Regions from separate parts of the Leptolyngbya sp. UWPOB_LEPTO1 genome, predicted to be linked through region 3. Evidence: predicted binding sites of a transcription regulator. Region 3 holds the regulator's gene; each other region holds the start of a gene.
The links. Region 3 encodes NtcA, which controls nitrogen genes in cyanobacteria. Its sites were predicted from a motif close to TTTGTANNNNNNNNTACAAA; they were not measured.
Positions count from the first base shown of each region.

Region 1: J0L70_RS24430 (ferredoxin--nitrite reductase) is a predicted target of NtcA. The motif match lies at 5,259-5,278, and genes of this name have one in related genera.
Region 2: J0L70_RS13860 (SAM hydrolase/SAM-dependent halogenase family protein) is a predicted target of NtcA. The motif match lies at 1,798-1,817, and genes of this name have one in related genera.

Region 1 is NZ_JAFLCJ010000020.1:26,365-33,180, reverse strand. It holds gene J0L70_RS24445 (ABC transporter ATP-binding/substrate-binding protein) at 1-789, opposite strand, end outside; gene ntrB (nitrate ABC transporter permease) at 822-1,655, opposite strand; gene J0L70_RS24435 (CmpA/NrtA family ABC transporter substrate-binding protein) at 1,743-3,080, opposite strand; gene J0L70_RS24430 (ferredoxin--nitrite reductase) at 3,177-5,141, opposite strand; gene J0L70_RS24425 (QcrA and Rieske domain-containing protein) at 5,472-5,888, shown strand; gene J0L70_RS24420 (hypothetical protein) at 5,960-6,199, shown strand; gene J0L70_RS24415 (HEAT repeat domain-containing protein) at 6,451-6,816, shown strand, end outside.
Region 2 is NZ_JAFLCJ010000008.1:58,212-65,027, forward strand. It holds gene J0L70_RS13835 (hypothetical protein) at 1-250, shown strand, start outside; tRNA gene J0L70_RS13840 (tRNA-Arg) at 412-485, opposite strand; gene moaC (cyclic pyranopterin monophosphate synthase MoaC) at 524-1,030, shown strand; gene J0L70_RS13850 (hypothetical protein) at 1,163-1,327, shown strand; gene pirA (arginine synthesis PII-interacting regulator PirA) at 1,579-1,731, opposite strand; gene J0L70_RS13860 (SAM hydrolase/SAM-dependent halogenase family protein) at 1,855-2,631, shown strand; gene J0L70_RS13865 (inositol monophosphatase family protein) at 2,720-3,535, opposite strand; gene J0L70_RS13870 (hypothetical protein) at 3,652-5,514, opposite strand; gene fabG (3-oxoacyl-[acyl-carrier-protein] reductase) at 5,739-6,479, shown strand; gene J0L70_RS13880 (universal stress protein) at 6,631-6,816, opposite strand, start outside.
Region 3 is NZ_JAFLCJ010000001.1:255,273-262,088, reverse strand. It holds gene J0L70_RS01175 (vWA domain-containing protein) at 500-1,117, opposite strand; gene fabI (enoyl-ACP reductase FabI) at 1,142-1,942, opposite strand; gene ntcA (global nitrogen regulator NtcA) at 2,382-3,053, shown strand; gene J0L70_RS01160 (DUF3084 family protein) at 3,173-4,570, shown strand; gene J0L70_RS01155 (RuvC family protein) at 4,605-5,036, shown strand; gene J0L70_RS01150 (DUF3146 family protein) at 5,050-5,310, opposite strand; gene pth (aminoacyl-tRNA hydrolase) at 5,307-5,921, opposite strand; gene J0L70_RS01140 (TatA/E family twin arginine-targeting protein translocase) at 5,921-6,220, opposite strand; gene psbH (photosystem II reaction center phosphoprotein PsbH) at 6,360-6,554, opposite strand; gene J0L70_RS01130 (hypothetical protein) at 6,602-6,816, opposite strand, start outside.

The sequences.
Region 1 (6,816 bases), on a different contig from region 3:
GCGTTTCTTGTCTCGTTTCTGCTGATTTAAGAAGTAGATCATTTCATTCCGTAGCGCATAGTAGCTCGGATGATTCACCACTTCCAGACGGTTGCGAGGACGAGGAATGGGAACGGTTAGAATTTGCCCAATATGGGCTTCTGGGCCGTTGGTGAGCATCACAATGCGATCGCTGAGCAACAACGCTTCATCGACATCGTGTGTCACCATTACACAGGTCAAATTGTTCTCCTGAGCAATGTTCATTAATTGCTGCTGGAGATTTCCTCGCGTCAGTGCGTCTAATGCCCCAAATGGTTCGTCTAACAACAAGAGCTTCGGGCGAATCGCTAACGCTCTCGCGATCGCCACACGTTGCTTCATCCCACCGGATAGTTCTTTCGGCTTTTTATCGGCTGCATGGCGCAGTCCCACCATATCAATGTGACGCTCGACCACCTCATGCCGCTCAGACTTAGATGCGTCTTTCATCACCTTGTTGACTGCTAGCGCAATGTTCTCGCGCACGGTCTTCCAAGGTAAGAGCGAATAGTTTTGAAACACCATCATGCGATCGGGACCAGGTTCGGTGACTTGCCGACCTTCGAGAATCACCCCTCCTGTCGAAGCATGATCTAATCCCGCAATGATATTCAGCAAGGTAGACTTGCCACAGCCAGAGTGACCAATAAATGAGATAAACTCACCTTGGTTAATCTTCAGTTCAATGTTTTTCAGAGCAATGTACTCGCCGCCATCTTTGAGCGGGAATACCTTATCCACGTGGTCAACTTCTAAGAAAACAGACATAGCAAAAATCAGGTGAGGGTTGAGTGATCAGTTTAGTTATCAGATGTAATCAGTGAACCGAGCCAGCCAACTAAGCGATCGAGCACTAATCCAACTAAGCCGACCAACAAGACACAGATGATGATTTGGCTCATGCTGTCCTCGTTGCCTGCGTTGTAAGCATCCCAAATCTTAAAGCCGATGCCGCCTTCTGCTTTCAGCATTTCTGCTGCCACAATTGCCAGCCATGCTAAACCAATCCCAATTTTCAGTCCACCAAATACATAAGGCACAGTGGACGGAACCAAAATACTCAAGAAATACTCTTTACCCGACAGCTTCAAGACTTTAGCAACGTTGTTATAGTCTTGCGGAATTTGCTGCACACCGACTGCGGTATTAATCACGATCGGCCAAATTGCTGTGACAAAAATGACGAAGATTGCGGCTGGATTGTTGTCTTGGAAGACTCCCAACGAGATCGGCAACCATGCGAGCGGAGGAACGGTTCTTAAAACTTGCACGATCGGGTCAAGTCCGTTCCGCATGAACTTACTGACACCGAGTAAAACGCCGAGTGCAATTCCTACGACAGCCGCAAGCGAGTACCCGATCGCGACTCGTTCCAAACTAATGAGAATTTGCAAGCCTAACCCTTTATCTGTCCCGCCATTGTCGTAGAACGGATCGAGAATCAATCTCCAAGTCTGTTCAATGACTTTGATCGGACCGGGCATCTTGGATTCTGGACTCAGACATAGCATCTGCCAGAGCACCAGCGCAATGCCGACGCAGACAATGACTGGAACGAGGGCACCACTATACTTTTTCAGAGTTTCTGAGAATTGGGACGGTCGAACGGGACGGAGAGTCGGGTTGATAGTCATAGGAGAGAGGAAAGAACGTTGTAGGACAGTCAGCAGCAATGAGGGAGAGGCGAGCAAGATGGCAAATCTGACTCGCCTCGTCTGAAGTTATGCTTTTTTGATTTTGAGGCTATCCAAGTAAGCTTTTGGATTTGCAGGATCAAAGGTCACTTTGTCGAAGAAGGTTTCTATGCCACGAGAATCGGCATCTTTGGGAATTGCTGCTTCTTGACCGATCGCTTTGGCTGCTGCTTGCCAAATATCCGAGCGATTCACTTTGTCAACTAACGCTTTGACATCGGTATCGGCTTCAAACTTGCCCCAACGCATATTTTCAGTGACGAACCAAGCGTCATGGCTCTTGAACGGATAAGCTGCATCCTCACGCCAGAATTTCATCAGCAGATCGCTGTTCTGCAACGTGCGACCATTGCCCATATCGAAGTTCCCTTTTGAACGTTCAACAATGTCTGCAGCAGGCGCTTTCACATACTTGTCAGCCGACAAGATCTTGCACATTTCTTCTTTGTTCTCGTCCTTGTCACACCACATTTGAGCTTCAAGGACTGCCATCATCAGGGCTTTTGTTGCTTTAGGATTCTTGTCTACCCAATCAGCCCGCATTGAGAACGATTTTTCTGGATGGTTCTTCCAGAATTCGCCTGTGGTAATCGCGGTGTAACCCAATTTCTTGCTAACTAAGCGCTCGTTCCAAGGTTCACCCACACAGAAGGCATCCATCGTTTTGGTTTCCATATTGGCAACCATTTGAGCGGGTGGAACAACCACAAGGTCAACATCTTTCTCAGGATCAATGCCACCTGCTGCGAGCCAGTAACGAATCCACAGATCGTGAGTTCCCCCTGGGAAAGTCATAGCACACTTGAATTTCTTACCTGCTGCTGCTGCTTCCGCGATTTTTGCTTTCAAAGGAGAGCTATCGACTGCAAGCTTGAGATCAGCATAGTCATTCGAGACTGAAATTCCTTGACCGTCAGTGTTCAAACGGCTCAAGATGTACATCGGCACAGGCGTATTACCCTTGGTAATTTTACCTGCGGACATAAAGTAAGGAATCGGAGTCAAAATGTGAGAACCATCAATTCCACCTCTCTCGGAACCCAATTCCAAGTTGTCACGCACCACTGCCCATGAGGTTTGCTTAGTAACGGTCACATCCTTCATGCCGTACTTCGCGAAGAATCCTTTCTCTAACGCAATGATCAATGGAGCCGAATCGGTCAGGGCGATAAAGCCTAATTTAGCCGTTGTGACTTCTGGTGCATCTGCCGCACTGATATTTGCAGCAGGAGAGGCAGCAGGAGAGGACGCACCGCTAGAAGCACTTTTATTTAGACCTGTGCTACAACCATTCACAATCACTGCGCCTGCTGCGGTTGCGCCTGCGGTCAAAATGAACTTACGTCTTGAAAGATTAGAAGACATGGATCGTCCTTTTTAGAGAATGTACTGAAGGAAAAGGAAGCACAGCAAAAAGCTGGCGCATGTGAGAACAATGAGCGGAGCGAACAAACTTAGGGATCAAGCATCGAGCAAGATACGACCGACAGGACGAGCAATACAGGTGAGAATCTGACCCGAAGCGCGATCGTGCTCATCGAGCACATCGGGTTCGCTGTCATAGCTGACTTCACCTTCGAGTAAGGTGCATTTACAACTTCCACACGTTCCTGATCGGCAAGAACTTTCGATCGCGACTTCGGCTTGGTCTGCAATGTCTAGAATCAAATCATCCTGGGTGCAGGTGATTTCTTTTCCTGACTGAGCAAAACGAATCGTTGCTGGAGCTGCGATTTCTGTTGGCGCTTTTACAACAGGTGGCGCACTCAGCACATAGTCAAACTCTTGTGCATTAAGCTCTTGCACGGTTGTTGATTTCCCGTTCGGTGTTTCCACCGTGGGACGATCGAGCGTGATCAAGGCGGTCGGATTTGGACGAGCGGATTCGGGCAGGTCTGACCAGAGACGCGCACCAAATTGCTCGATCAAAATCTCTTGCAGAATCGGTTTGAGATCTTCACAGGGAATGCTTTTTCTCACACAGGTTCCAAGTTCAGCATGTTTGCCAACTTTGCCCCCCATATAGAGATCCACGCCTTCGACTGTTTTGCCATCTTTGCGGACTTTTGTGCCCATCAGTCCGATATCTGCAACTTGAGGTTGTCCACAAGAGTTCGGGCAACCTGTCCAATGAATGCGCACTGGGCGAGGACAGTACAGGTCTTGTTCTAGCTCTTGCATTAAAGCAACCGCACGATTTTTAGTTTCAATCAGTGCAAAGTTACAAAACTGTGCACCAGTACAAGACACTAATGCCCGTGAAAGATTCTGAGGCTCGATCGAGAACCGTTTGACAATGGGTTCTCTGAGCAATGCAGAAACTCGTGAATCCGGAACATTCGGAATGATCACATTCTGCTCGACAGTTAAGCGAATTTCACCACTGCCGTAAACTTCAGCGATCCGAGCTAAATCAAACAAATCTTGCGCGTATAACCGTCCCACTGGAACATGCAAGCCCACATAGTTTAATCCAGGCTGTTTTTGGGCATGAATCCCAATGTGATCTCGCTTGTCCCAAAGGATCTCGTCTTTGGCAGCAGCAGGCGTAAAAGCATATCCCAATTGTTTTTCAACAGCTTCGCGGAACGGTTCCAAGCCCATCTCATCAATCAGCCACATTAAGCGAGCTTTTTGACGATTTGCTCTCAGTCCCAAGTTCCGATAGACCGTTAAAATTGCTTCGCAGACCGCAACGACATCGCGCGGGTCAACCCAAGCATTGAGTGGAATTGCAGCTTCGCAGCGTTTCCCAGAGAAGAATCCGCCAACTAGGATATTGAATCCTAATGTGCCATCTTTGAAAGCGGGAACGAAAGCAATGTCATTGATTTCAGCATGAACTGAGTTATCGCGGCACCCTGCGATCGCAATATTGAATTTCCGAGGCAAGTTACTAAAGCTCGAATTACCACGACCATTGTTCGTGATCATGTCTTGAACTTTGCGAACTAGCCCGCGAGTATCAATTAGCTCATCTGCATCAATGCCAGCAACAGGCGATCCGGTAATGTTACGAACGTTATCCATCCCGGATTGAATGCTCGTCAATCCAGCTTGGTCAAACTTACGAAAAATTTCGGGAAGGTCTTCAATCCGAATTCCTCGCAGTTGAAAGTTCTGGCGAGTCGTGATGTCTGCATTGCCATCATCTCCATAGCGCTGAAGGATTTCTCCGAGCACCCGAGTTTGTCCGCTCGTGATAATGCCATTCGGAACCCGCATTCTCAGCATAAATTTGCCAGGAGTTACGGGGCGAAAGAACACACCGAGCCATTTCAAGCGATGATCACGATCGGTTTCATCCATTGCTTCCCAGCCGAGCCGAGCAAAGTGCTCGAGTTCTGCTTTCACCGCAAGACCATCTTTCTCTGCTTTGAGTTTTTCAAACTTATTGAGGGTCGGTGCTGCAAGGGTGTCTGTCATGGATTGAGCCTATGAATATAAGGTGTTCCAGAGCGAACACAAATCGATATCAACTGCGGAACCGTTTGATGATTCGCGGTGATTACTGAGTAAAGGTAATCGGGATCACAGAGGACATTCGTATCTGTTGTTACAAAACTTTTCATAATATGACGTTTCTGCATAAAGTCGATTCGTTTTCGTCATCTGTCGGCGGGAAGAGGGGGAAGGGCGTACTTTAGAAATAGTTGTAATTTGGTGGGGAGCGGGGGAGGAGTGGGAGATAGAAAGGATTTACCCTACTCCCCACTCCCTACTCACTACTCCTCTATCGTTCTTTAGGAGAACCTCATGCGTCGGAGAACAGTTCTATCGTGGGCAAGCGTTGGATGGGTCATGAGTCGAGTTCCGGCAGTGTTGACTGCGTTTTTAGCAGCTTGTCAGGGGGGGCAGAAGAGTGCGAGTGGGATGCAGACTGTGGGCAAGGTGGCAGAGTTAGATCAAAAAGGCTTTTTACAGACTGAGTCACCCGCACCGATCGCTATTGTTCGTAATCCGGCTGATCCGAAATCTCTGTTAGCTGTGAATCCAACCTGTACCCATCAAGGGTGCTTAGTGGCATGGAAGGCTGAGCGTAAAGCGTTTGAATGTCCTTGTCATGGCTCAGCTTTTGCACCCGATGGCTCGGTACAGAAAGGTCCTGCAACCGCAGCTTTAGCCAAGTACGAGGCAAGCATCGATGGAGAAAATGTGGTTGTGAAACTGTAGTGAAACTTTAGGTAGAGGACGGCTCGATCGCTTTGTTCCACCGTTAGATCAGATCGAATGGAGATGTGATTATGACTCAAATGGCAGAAAAAAGCGGCAGCGCAATTAGCGATCTCGAATATGATTTGCTCACCGCCTTGCACAATAAAGCAGAAGCGGTCAAAGCTTATGAAACTTACATTCAAGATGCACAACAGATGAATTCTCAGCCCTGTGTGCAACTGTTTCAGAAGTTAAGAGAGCAAGATCAACAAACGGCTCAAGAGATTCGTCATCACCTTCAACAAGTGATGCAAAACGGCAAAATGTAAAACTCGCTTTCTTCTTCTAATTCTGGAAGCAGAAGCGAGCAGCTAGTCAATTTCAGCCGGATGGGAAGATAGAAAACAAGAATCATTTCCAGTTTTCCCTTATCTCCCCATCCCCCACTTCCCCATAAAACTCCGACCCTATGCACAATCCGAATCCTCCCGATGCTATTCTCGGAACCCCTACTTCTCGATCGCCCCTTTCTGTGGCAAAGTAAACATCGTGAGAACTGAGATGTGCTAGGGCGAATATTGTGCAGAAATTCAGCTACACCGAAATTTTGGAACGCGCTCAAACCTCGGCTCGTCGCGCGGACTGGGAGCAATTAAGCTTAGACTTACAACTGCTCCTTCTAGGAGATGAGTCTACTCAAGGAACAGCACTTTCTGACCCGAATGTGACACCTGCACTTCTGAATCTAGCCATGCAAGTTCTAGAATCCGGAAGTTTCCAAGAACGTTGGGACATCGCAAAAGTCTTTCCGAATTTCGGCATTGATGCACTTCGGCCCTTAATTGAACTGCTCAAAGATGAAGAAGCTGATCCGGAGTCTCAGTGGTTTGCGATCCGCATCTTAGGAAACTTTCATCACCCTCAAGTGGTTGAAACCTTGATTGAG
Region 2 (6,816 bases), on a different contig from region 3:
AGCAGCTACAACAGCGGCAAATGTTGCAGGGGCGGCTTTGCCTCAAACTGGAGTGCCGAATGTCGATCCAAATGCAGCGCCCAATATCAGCGCTCAAGATGCCCGAAACATCGCAGGTACGACTGCAACCGCAGGTTGGTCATTTGTGATTGGTTCACTTTTGGGCTTAGCGGCATCTCTTGCAGGCGCAGCAACCGGCACTCGCAGACCGCGGGCTGCTTATGTTGAACCAGGTCGTGTCGCGCAGTAATTGTCGCAACAGCGATCGTTGAAAACCCCTCACAGCAGTTAGGGGTTTTTATTTTGGATTTTGGATAAAAAGTACAAGTCAGAAAATAGAATAGTGTGGAACAGGAAAATTGCCTTTAAAACATTGAAGGGGTGTCTCATCAACACCCCTAAAATATTAAACGGGCTAGGAGGGATTCGAACCCCCGACACCGTGGTCCGTAGCCACGTGCTCTAGTCCACTGAGCTACAAGCCCTTGTCAGCACTTATTCAATATACAACAATCTGCTCCAAATGACAAAAAATTCTGAAAATTCCTCAACACTTTCTCATCTTGATGCTCAAGGACAAGCGCAGATGGTTGATGTATCAGCTAAATCTGCAACGATAAGACAAGCAACAGCGATCGCGCGGGTGCGGATGAAGCCCGAAACTTTACTGGCGATCGAGTCGGGTAATAGTCCGAAAGGGGATGTTCTAAGCACAGCCCGAATCGCCGGAATCATGGCAGCGAAGCAAACATCCAATTTAATTCCACTGTGTCACCCACTCCCGATTCAAAAAGTCGAAGTCAATATTATTGCCGTGCCCGAACTTCCCGGATTTGAGATTCAAGCCACTGTGAAAATCAAAGCAGAGACGGGCGTTGAAATGGAGGCTTTGACAGCAGCCTCTATTGCGGCTTTGACGCTCTATGACATGGCGAAAGCGCTCGAGAAATCCATTACGATCGAACAAATTTGCTTGCTGAGCAAAACGGGAGGAAAATCGGGAGATTATCAGCAATCACCAAACCCGTAATTCCTCTTAAATTTTTTGTAAAGCGGGAACTATTTGAAGGCGTTCCCCGTGAAATTGCTTATACTCAGGAAATGCTCCCTTGACATCGCCCCCTCATTTTTCCATTGGCAAATCCAAGGTGGTATTCCCGCAATGAATGAACCGAACGAATTAGAACTGACTGAATCGCTCTTTAATGCGATCGCACAAGCTTTAGAGGCGTGTTGCCACTCCGGACATTTATCGGCAGATGAATACATCTCACTGCTTGACTCTGTATGGTTTACGCTCGACTTCGGCACGCGTCGTCCGAGATGAATCATCAGCCAGGTTGCGGCTCTGCTCAGCGTGCAATTCTAAAATTTCTGCGAGTTCAGCAAAACCCAAGCCCAGATCTCACGATCAGTTGAATTGAGTTCTCTTATATTAAGGTGGATTTTGGATTGCAGAATTGATAGGGACAGGACGATTGCTGAAGCCGTCCTTCCTCAATCCAAAATTCACCATTAAAAAAGCGCGGCTTAGCCGCGCATATTTGAGATCCTACAATGAGAGATGAGGGAGACACTTTATCTCAGATAACTTGCTTCTGCTTCCAACATCCGCAGCAGAGCTTGATCGCCACGTGCTCTTGCTGCTTCCATGCGGCGTTGTAGATTTCGTTGTAAGTTTTCGCGGTGAACGCGGGTAACTTCGGCTGCGTGAAGACGATTTCTATTCATATGTAGGGTTCCTAGAGGTTAGTTTTTCTTATCACCATGATTTGATATTAGCATTGGCAAATTAAAACGGTAGCTTATGCTACTAAAAATTCATACTTGAGATGTAGTTTTTTGACAAAACAGATGATTGTTACCCTGATGACAGACTTTGGATTAAGTGATGCTTATGTCGGAGTGATGAAAGGTATGATCGCTCAAATTAATCCAAGGCTGCAAACTATTGACCTTACGCATCAAATTCCTCCGCAAGATATTACTTCTGCCCGTTTTCAACTTATGACTGCCTATCCGTATTTTCCGGACGGGACAGTTCATGTTGTCGTGGTTGATCCAAGCGTAGGCAGTTCGCGCAGAGCGATCGCAGTGCAGCTGAAAGCTGGATTTGTGGTTGCGCCAGATAATGGTTTGGTGAGCGGCATCTTAGAACATGCAGTGGCAGCGGTCGAGTTAACGAATCGAAAATATTGGCGATCGCAAACTCCCAGCGCAACATTCCACGGGCGCGATATCTTTGCCCCGGTTGGAGCACACCTTGCAAGTGGCGTTCCCTTGAAAGAGTTAGGGGATGAAATTGATTTGAATTCGATCATCAAATTGCCAATTCCTGATGCGATCGCAACCGAGAATGGCATTCAAGGAGTAATTCAGGCGATCGATCATTTCGGCAATTTGATCACCAATATTCCGGGGGAAAGGTTTTTCAATTGCTCTTGGTCAGTCCAGATTCATCAATCGATTTATGCAGGTCATACAACCTATGCTGATGCGAAAGTTGGCGAGATCATCGGACTGATTGGAAGTCACGGTTGGGTTGAAATTGCGATGAATCATGGCAATGCTCAGAGCTATTTGAAATTGGGGATTGGAACGTCGATCGTGACTGTTATTCAGTCAAATTAGTCCGAAAACTTTAAGACTTCTGAGTTCACCATCCAATCATTGAAAGAACCATGAAGCGTTGAAGGCTTGTAGATTGTTCAAATCACCGCTATTTAAATTTACCGATCGCCCGAACCAACGGCTCAAAAACCTCGATCAACTCTTTGCGACTCACGACTAACGTGGGATATGATCGTGCTCCATAATCTTTCCCAACCTCTAACGGAAAAATCGGGGTTAACTCTAGCGAATACCAAACGGCTCCTGATGCTTGCACGATCGCCCAAACTGCTGCAATATCCCAAATTTTTGGAGTCGCCTCAACTCCGCCCATTGTTGACCCCGCCGCAACGGTCAGCAAATTGTAAGTCGCTACTCCCAACATCCGAATTTTCGCAGGAAACGGCTGCTGCAAAACCGAAGTACTTCTTGCACAGAGATTAAAAAAGTGATTTTTCGTTAAAGCTTCTTGGCTCGATCGAATCGGTTTGCCATTGAGAAAAGCCCCCGACGGCATCTCTAGCCCTGATTCACCCTGCCAATATCCATAAAAAGACTGCCCCAATGGGGGCAAATGTACCAATCCAAAAACCGGAGTGCCCTGATAAAGCAATCCGATCGAGATTCCCCACAGCGGCAACCCTCGTGCAAAATTCGTTGTGCCATCGACTGGATCAATAATCCAGCACCATTCTCGATCGGGAAAAATATGCTCGACTTCTTCGCTCAAAACCCCGTGATCAGGAAAAGCTTGAGCGATCGCGCTCCGAATCCGCTCATCCGCCCATTGATCCGATTGTGTCACCAAACTGCCATCGGCTTTTTCGGCTACCTGAGCTTGTCCAAAATCCTTGAGCAATTGTGCACCAACTTCTGTGGTGATTTGCTGAGCAAAAGAGAGAACCGTATTCCAAAATTCAGACATATCGAAATCCCAAAGCAGTGCGGGAGATAGAGAGCAGGGAGTATTCTTCCATCATCCTGCAAAATGCTCCTGATCTTTTCATCCTGCAAAGTCAGACTCTCACATCTTAGAACAGGCTATCTTCTTAAGCTGCGTTGCCATAAAGGAATCAACGACTGTGCCTGGTCGTAAGCATTCGTGCCGAGTGGAATTCTTTGAGCGATCGCGATCGCGCCCGCCGGATCTACACTCGCTTGTGACATTGCCGTTTGCAGCAATTGCTGACTCAGATCATTCATCAACGTCTGAGCTTCTGGGCGGAGTGGGCTAGCTATGGGTACAGTATCTGCAATCTGAATTCCTTCTGTGACCGAATCAACCGTACCACCATTCGCCGCCGCTCTTGCTTTCTGCAACGTGAGTACAGCATCCCCACCCTGTAGCGGAGTTGCTGAATCAGGGACAGGACTAGACACAGGTTGAGCCAACGCCTGTTCGCGATCGCGAATGGCTTGAAGTTGCTGAGCATACTGACCGCGTTTATCGGCTGCTTCTGCACCGAGCGATCGCCGGGAAGAAATGCGACCCAGCAAATAGATCGCTTGTTGCAACGATCCTGCATCGCCTCGACTCGCAATTTGCTCTGCTTGCTGAATGAGTGGACGATCCTCTTGATTCTGCATTTCACTGGTGACTCGCTGAATCAACTGGCGAGCTTCCCGAGACTTCGGATTAGAACTAGAAACCTGAGATGCAGCGTCAATCGCCGCTTGCAAATCTTCAGGTCGGTTGGATTGCGCAAGCTGCTGTGCTCGATTCAATTGCGCCATATCTCCTTTTTCTGCTTGCCAACGCGCAATTAACCGCTGCGCTTTTCCAAAAGTCGGACGATCTGCACCAATTTTCTGCGCTTGGGCGGTCGCGGCATCATAGTCTTCGGGCAACCCATTGCCGATTCGATTGATCGCACTTGCTAATGTTTCGTAGTCTTCGATCTCTTGCTTCAAATTTGCAGCTTCTGGAATCTGCCGAATAATGTCTAATGCAGCCGTTGTGTCTCTACGATCGAGTGCTGCATCAGCTAACGCCAACATCTTCTTCCCAGCATCGACCAGGGTTTCCTGCGCACCTTGGTAGACATAGCTCTTATTGTTGATGCTAGCCAGCAGTTTGATTGCTTCTTGAAAATTCTGTATCCCGCCGGACTCGATCAAACTTTTTGCTTTCGTAATCTTGCTGATGTCGTCGCGGGTTGCAGCAATGATGCCGCTAATCTCTTGGTATTTTGTAGTTTGCCAGAAGGTATTGTCGATCGACAATAACCGTCCTGCTTCTGTCATTGCTAACCGCCAATTTTGCTGCCGTAGCGCCTCTTCAGCTTTGCGGTAAAGGGTTTCGGCAGATGACCAAATACTCTGCCATTTTTTAATTCGCTCTTCGACTTGAGTATGAGCAGTCCCAACTCTTGGAACCCTTCTTGCTGTTTTAATGGCAGCATCGAGTTTTCCAGCTTGGAATGACTCTTCACTCAAGTCCAAAATCTCTTGTGCCCAAGCTTCAATCAACCGAGTCGCTTCTGCATAAAGCGGATGATCGGAGGGAAGATTTTTGACAAGCTCGATCGCTTCTAATAAATCATTTGGAGTCCGCTTATTTGCTGCGAGCTGAGCACAATGGAGTCTTAGAGAAGCTGAAGCGAGCGGCCAGAAAATTGAAGGACAATTGGGAACGGCAGGAAGCTTGAACAAAAATGCGAGCGAGAGCGCAGTTGTGCCCCCTGTGATTGCGAGTGACAATGCGATCATTGCCCGCCAATCACTGAACAGCCAGGTTCGCGCTTGATTGAGGCGATCGAGCACAGCAGCCAACTTAGTCGGAGACTCTTTCGGGGAAGGGAGTTCTTGAACCGCTTGGGTCGATCGCGAAGAAGCTGCCACGCTTCGGTGAGACGGCGATGACTTACGGTTCCGACGATTAGGAATGCCGCGTTCTCTGGTCATAGGTGAGTGTAAAACTGCAAGAGAGCGATCGATACAAATTGAGAGATCGCAATAGAAGCCATCCTACTCCTCAATGAGGGGAAAAGACCATCTAGCTTCTGCGAGTTAATCATCTTTTCACCAAATTTTCAAGCTATCCGGGATCAGTCCTGGCAGATTCACTGATCTGCGATTCCCGCTTCTCGATATGATCAGATTCGCATATTTACATCGGATTAGACCTCATGGAACTGCAAGGAAAAGTCGCGATCGTCACGGGCGCATCACGAGGAATCGGACGGGCGACCGCATTGGCATTGGCAGAAGAAGGCGCAACAGTCGTTGTGAATTACGCGAGTTCTAGTGGTGCAGCAGATGCAGTAGTAGCAGAAATTGTTGGAAACGGCGGAAGTGCGATCGCGCTGCAAGCTGACGTGTCAAAGGCAGATCAAGTCGATGCCTTAATCAATTTCACCATGGAGAAATACGGCAGAATTGATGTCTTAGTGAATAATGCAGGCATTACACGCGACACGTTGCTGCTAAGAATGAAGCCTGAAGAGTGGCAAGCCGTCATCGATTTGAATTTGACGGGCGTATTTCTCTGCACGAGAGCCGTGAGCAAAATTATGCTGAAGCAGCGGAGCGGCAGAATTGTGAATATTACTTCTGTCGCTGGGCAAATGGGCAACCCAGGTCAAGCCAATTACAGTGCAGCCAAAGCGGGTGTCATTGGATTTACGAAAACTGTTGCGAAAGAGTTGGCAAGTCGCGGAATTACTGTCAATGCAGTTGCCCCTGGATTTATTGAGACCGATATGACGCATGATCTCAAAGCAGATGAAATTCTCAAATTCATCCCGCTCAATCGGTATGGCAAACCCGAAGAAGTGGCAGGACTGATTCGCTTTTTGGCAGCGTCTCCCGCGGCTGCCTATATCACCGGACAAGTCATGAATGTCGATGGTGGAATGGTGATGGCTTAGTTGAATGCAAAAACCTCGCTCACGAATCGCAACTTTGAGCGAGGTTTATTGTTGTACTGAATTGCAAATGTCTGGGTTAGCGCAATCGGTTGAAATCGCAAAATCGAATCGTAGAGAGATTGAACCAAAAATGGGCAAGTTCGCGATCCGCCTATTTTGGTTTCACCACTAAGACAGAACACGGTGCATCTTCTACAATCTGACTGCTAACAGAGCCAAGCAAAATTCGCTTCATCCCAGTCAAACCTCGACTTCCCAGCACAATCAGATCCGCGTGATGAATCTTTGCGAGCCTCAAAATTTCTTCGGCAGGATCACCCGTGACAATTTCAACTTC
Region 3 (6,816 bases):
ATTTACAGTTGGATAGAGTCTCTAGAGAGGGATAACCGTACTTTTTTAAGTGCTGCTGTTATGATTTCTGACTTGCGCATTTAGAGAATGTTCCAGTGAGCCAAACCCCGTATCCATCAACTGGTCTATGGATTTCATTCTGACAGTTCAATCCACAATTTATTGTGAAAAAATGGGGACATTTTAGGCTACTTTTCAGATATGAAATTGAAGTGTCATTAAGGTGACGATTTCATTAAAAACTGGATCAAGGCTGCAACATTGGTCAGCTTAAAACGAAGAGCAATTATACTTATCGAGAACCGTCATCAGTTTTGCGACGCGGGTCGGTATCCCGATGAGGTTCGGAGCTTTTCGTTGTGGTTTCCTGGCTATTCCTTCAGGTAGGGTATTGCTGCTGCGACTGACCAATTGGGTGCATCGAGTCGATTGACTGGGCTTGCGATTTTAGGCTCGATCGCTGCTCATTCTGCCTAAACTTAATCGCTGTTTTAGCGTGCTAATCTACGATCGCATTCAACAACACTTCTGCCAAACTCATATCTGCCATATCATCCATCGTCACCGTGTCGCAGATATCAAACTTTGCTCCTACACTTTGAAGCTGATCGTCGAGAACCTTCAAGAATTTTGTCGCACTGGCGTCTGAGCCAACTTGAATAAAAGAAATGGCTAATTCTTCATCGCGTTCCATTTTCTGTGTCGCTTGCACGATCGCTTCAATCACAGCTCGACGATCGTCCGGCTCACCATCGGTAATGACTAAAATGGTTTCTCCAGTTTTGCTCTGTCCTGTGGCTTTGCGGCGAAAATAATCTTCGGTGGCATCCCGCAACACTGCTGCCAGATTGGTCGAGCCAACCGGATCGTTTTCCATAAAAATCTGTGCGACTTTGCTCGTCGTCACATTCTCGTACCGTCTGAATCGGCTAGAAAACGTATAAACCGTAATACCATCGGGATCAAACTGCTCGCATTTGCGCGCCAGTGCCAGCGTTGATTCTTGGGCTGCTTCCCAACGACTGCCGCCCCCAATTTGATCATTGGTAGACATACTGCCACTTTTATCCAAAATCAAGGTGTAGTCTCGATTTTGCAAAGTTTCAAAATTGGGCACGGCACATCTCCTATCGTCTAATTGCTATCCAGCAGTGGGCTTCGATCCCGTCATCCCCATAATTTCGTAGCCTGCATCGACGTAGATCACCTGACCCGTGATCCCGCTTGATAGATCACTACAGAGAAATGCTGCGGTATTCCCGACTTCGATCTGCGTCACCGTTCGACGTAACGGCGCAACTTCTTCAACGTGGTGAATCATATCGAGAATGCCACCGACTGCCGAGGAAGCCAATGTCCGAATCGGACCTGCTGAAATCGCATTGACTCGAATATTGTTCTGCCCTAACTCATTTGCGAGGTAGCGCACGTTCATTTCCAATGCTGCCTTGGCAATTCCCATGACGTTATAGTTCGGGATGACTTTCACACCACCGAGGTAAGTCAGCGTCACGATACTACCGCCTTCGCTCATTAGAGGTTTTGCGGCTCCAGCTAGTTGCACCAGCGAGTAAGAACTGATATCCAACGCCAGCGAATAACCCGCGCGCGACGTTTTGGAGAAATCGCCGGATAAATCATCTTTGCTAGCAAATGCGAGACAGTGGATCAGAATATCCAACTTGCCCCATTTGTCTTTCACGGTATTGAATGCGCTCTCAATCTGTGCGTCATCTTGCACGTTCAACGGCAAGAACAAACTGGGATTGAGCGGCTCGGTCAAGTCGGCAACTTTCTTTTCCGCTTTGCCGGTTGCATCCGGTAGATAGGTGATGCCAATATTTGCGCCTGCTTTGTGTAGCTGCTGAGCGATGCCCCATGCGATCGAGCGGTTGTTCGCGATTCCCGTTACAAGTGCGTTCTTTCCAGTCAGGTCTAGCATGGTCTTCTACCGTGTAAAGCATTTATGAGGATAGCAGAAAGGGATCCCTCTCGAACTGCTCCTCGCTGACGCGATCGTCCCAAGCTTGGCGAATCGAGGATCGAATTGCGTCATTTCTCAGTTCGGTTTTTCTGCCAGCGAATCCTCTCTGATTCTGGTTCGGAATCCTTCATGATTCCTTAATGCCTCGTCCTAGAATATTCGTGCTTTCACGGTATGATCTGTGGAAATTATTGGGTCTGCCCAGAAGATTCCAGTAGATCGACTCGAAATTGCGCCTTCTTCTTAGAGAATTTACTGAGTTTTCTGAAGATCAAAGCGAAATTGTAGTTTACGACACTAAAACAGATCATAGACTCAGTTTTAGTGGTCTAAAGTCATCGATTGCTTACATAGACTGTTAGACTTCCCAGCTTCACTCGATACGACAAGGAAAGAAATGGTAGTGACCAAGGATAAACCGCTTGCAGCGATGTTTCGTCAGATTGGAGGGGGAGCATATCCTCCTGTTGTAGAGACGTTTGAACGCGGTAAGACCATCTTCTTTCCGGGCGATCCGGCGGAGCGGGTCTACTTTCTCGTCAAGGGTGCGGTTAAACTCTCACGGGTGTACGAGGCAGGAGAAGAAATTACCGTCGCGCTGCTGCGAGAAAACAGCGTGTTCGGGGTGCTTTCTCTGATCACAGGACAACGTGCCGATCGCTTTTATCACGCAGTTGCCTTCACCCCTGTCGAATTGCTGTCTGTTCCGATCGAACAAGTTGAAAAAGCGCTCAAAGACAATCCCGAACTCTCAATGCTGATGCTGAAAGGCTTGTCGTCGAGAATTTTACAAACTGAAATGATGATCGAAACGCTGGCGCACCGAGATATGGGATCGCGTCTTGTTAGTTTCCTCCTGATTCTGTGTCGTGACTTTGGTGTGCCCTCACAAGAGGGGATCATGATTGATCTCAAACTGTCTCACCAAGCGATCGCTGAAGCAATCGGCTCGACTCGCGTCACAGTCACCCGCTTACTGGGCGATTTGCGTCAGGACAAAATGATCTCAATTCACAAGAAAAAAATAACCGTTCATAATCCGGTAACGCTTAGTCAACAATTTACCTAATTCGATTAGAATTCAGTCCTGAGTGACTCACGCGAATCATAGAGCGAGCAGTCATAATGAAAGGCAAAGTCTGAAAGTGCCCTTAGAGTGCAGTATGTCTAGGGGTTTGTGGGAGCGTCATGTCCGATGTCGGGCTAATTCTAATTTTGGTGGTGTTGGTGTTAGGAGGGGTGATCGCGACAGTCGGCGATCGCTTAGGAACGCGCGTGGGAAAAGCCCGCCTCAGCTTGTTCAATCTCCGTCCCAAACAAACAGCAGTTGTCGTGACGATTTTGACGGGCACGCTGATTTCTGCCTCTACGTTAGGCGTTTTACTGCTTGCCAGTCGCACCTTTCGAGAGATGGTGTTGAACTTCGGGCGAATTCAAGCCGACTTGCGGGCGACAAATCGCGACCTCGATAAAGTCACGGCTGATCTCAAAACCACAGATCAGCGAAAAGCTGAGGTTGAGAAAGATCTAGAGCAAGCGCGATCGGAACGTGCCCAAATTGAGGAATATCTCAAGCGCCTCAATGCCAATCTTCAAGTTTCAGTCGCTCGACAACGAGAAACCGATGCCCAACTTCGCAGGACAGAAGCGCAGCGAGATCTCACCCGCAATCAGCTAGAAACAGTTTCTCAGCAAGCACTCTCGCTCCGCAACGAAATCAATCAACTGGAATCTGAGCAGCAGGCGTTAATTGAACAACGGGATCAGGTGAAAGCCCAAATTGCGGAACGAGATGCGCAAATTGCGGAACGAACTGCCCTGATTGAAAAGCGCGATCGCGAAATTAATGAGCGCGATCAAGTCATTGCTCAACGCGAAGCAGAATTGAAAACCCTGGAACAGCAGAGAGCTTTTCTCGTGGCAGCCGTTCAGCAAATTCAGCAAGATGTGGAACAGATTCGCCGAGGTGATCTGGCAATTTTTCGGACACAAGTGCTGTCTTCAGGTGTTGTGCGCGTCGTCGAACAAGGTGGAGCCAAAGCAGCGGTCGATCAATTACTGCAATTGGCAAATCAAACCGCGATCGAGTCGCTTCGCCTGGGGCAGAACAATCAGCAAATTGTGCAAATCCCGATTGCGGAAGTGCAAAACCTCATTCAGCAAATTCAAGATGGTAAAGATTATCTGGTGCGGGTGCAAGCCGGGGCAAATTATGTTCTCGGTGACGACCGAGGCGTTGTCGTGAATATGAGTGCGGTGCCGAATCAGGTTGTCTTTTTAGCAGGAGATACGATCGCGACTCAAACGCTGGAACCGTCTAAACTGTCCCCCCAGGATTTTCAGAAAACCTTACAAGATTTGATTGCGGCTTCTAATGCCCGTGCCCGTGTCGCAGGGGTGATGAATGACAGACTAGAGGTTGAGAAACTGTTGAGTCTGGGATCTTTTATCGATCAGCTTCGCCGCTATCCGAATTCGATTGAATTGCGGGCAGTTGCATCGGATGTGACTTACACAGCGGGACCGCTCAAAATAGAATTAGTAGCGGTGCAGGATGGGCAGGTTGTGCTGCGGGCATCGAATTAGCAATCTGTAGACAGAACAACGGCAAGAGGTGAGTATGGCGGAACAGCCCGTTATTCTGGGATTTGATCCAGGGCGACAAAAATGCGGAGTCGCAGTGATGGGAGTCGATCGCCGAATTTATTATCATCAAGTGATCTCGTCTGAAGAGACGATTTCGACGATCTCATCTCTGAGGAGTCAGTTTCCGATTTCGCTGTTGGTCATGGGTGATCAGACTTCTTCTAAAACCTGGCGGCAGAAGTTAGAGACTGATCTCAGTGAGCCGATGCGAATTATCACCGTCGATGAGCGCAATAGTTCGCTAGAGGCGCGAGATCGCTATTGGCAAATGTATCCACCGAAAGGGCTAGCGCGGCTGATTCCTGAAGGGATGAGAACGCCGCCGCGACCGATTGATGACATTGTGGCAATTCTGTTGATTGAGCGGTATTTAGGGCGGTTGGTGAGTGGAGGAGTAGGGGAGTAGGGAGTGGGGGAGTTCACAACTCCGCCCGAATCGTAAACGAATAATCCCCACCCGGTTCAAGCTGATAATCTTTCGCTTCCAAAAATCTCCCTAGCGGTTCCTTAATCAAGGCTCGTCCGAGCGAAGGCTGAATGTTCAGCAATCCGCGTCGAAAATGCCAGTGAAACTGCCACTCATATTCGTTTGCTCTGACCTCGCCTTCGATACTGCCCTGTTGCCAGGACTGGCGCAAAATGCGGACATGGGCAGTGGTTTCAGGGAGACGTTTGCTCATGATGCAGACTTCGACTCTACAGATTGATTGTTGTAAAGGCTCATGGCTTTTTCAACCCCTTGCTTGAGACTGAGTTCGACGGCGCTGACTGTGAGGTTTAAAACCTCATCGATCGCACCTTTCTCATTCGGGGCAAAGGTTCCTAAGACATGAGATACCGCATCTTTCTCGTTCGATTTGGCGCTACCGATACCAATTCTTAGGCGAGGAAATTTCTGAGTTCCCAGATGAGCGATCGCGGATTTCATTCCATTTTGCCCACCGGCTGACCCGGATAACCGCAATCGTAATCTTCCGACTGGCAAATCCATGTCATCGTAAATGACCATCACCGCTTCGGGTGGAATTTTGTACCAATCGACGACCGCTCGAATCGCTTGACCGGAATTATTCATATAAGTCGTCGGTTTCAGCAAGCGAATCTTGCCGACCGGACTCATTCCTTCTCCAAACCAGCCTTGGAATTTTTTATGTTCGGACAGTCCAATCTGCCAGAGTTTTGCTAAGCGATCGATCGCCAGGAACCCGACATTATGACGAGTATTTTCGTATTTGCTGCCAGGGTTTCCTAGCCCAACGATCAATTGCGGGGACGTTGCTTCGGAGGACATTAGGACTCTTTCTCGATCGGGGTGACAGCGACAGTCTCCTCAACCGTTTGAGGGTCTTCTGCCGGGGCGATTTTTGGTTTTTCTTCTAAAGTTGCTTCCATGGTCTGTGGAGCCGAGGCAGTCAGATTTTCTGCTTCGCGTTTGAATTCATTCTCAAATTCTTTAGAAGCGTCCTGGAAACTCCGGATCGCTTTACCCATACTGCGTCCAATTTCTGGCAGTTTTTTGGGACCAAAGACTAAGAGTGCCACGACGAGGATCAGTACCATTTCGGGTAAGCCGATGCCGAAGAAGTTCATATCGATCTCCTGATGTCAGTCAAGTAAAGGTGGAGTAGGGAGTGGGGATTCGATCTATTGTAGGGGTTCCCCTCAATCCCGCTCCTAAAAAAAAACCCGGAAAACTCCGGGAATGATTTTGCTAATTGCGTTTTTGGGTTTAGTTGCCCCAATCAACGTTAAAGCCATCGAGAAGCAATTCTTGGTTATAGATTTGCAGAATGATCAGCAGAAATACCAAGAAGAGTGCCATAAAGACTCCCATCAAAGGGGTGGTTCCCCATCCAGGTACAACTTTACCGTATTCAGAATTTAAAGGTTTTAGAATGTCTCCCAACCGAGTCCGCTGTGCCATGGCTCACCTTTATCGCTAAGTCTTGGAAAATGTTTAAACTCAATATATCAGCTTTGGGCGACGGCTTTCACAAGGGCTTCAAACAGAAGAATTGCAACTTTGCGTCGGGTGTAGGCGCGAGCCAATTTAATCTTGATGCCGCGCGGTCGTTCGTCGCTGCTGAGACTATAGCGATCGAGTGCGGTCTGATAGAGCTGGCGAATTTCGAGAATTCGGGGGTTTTGAGTTTTGCGGCGAACTTCGATTTGAGTAAACATCCACT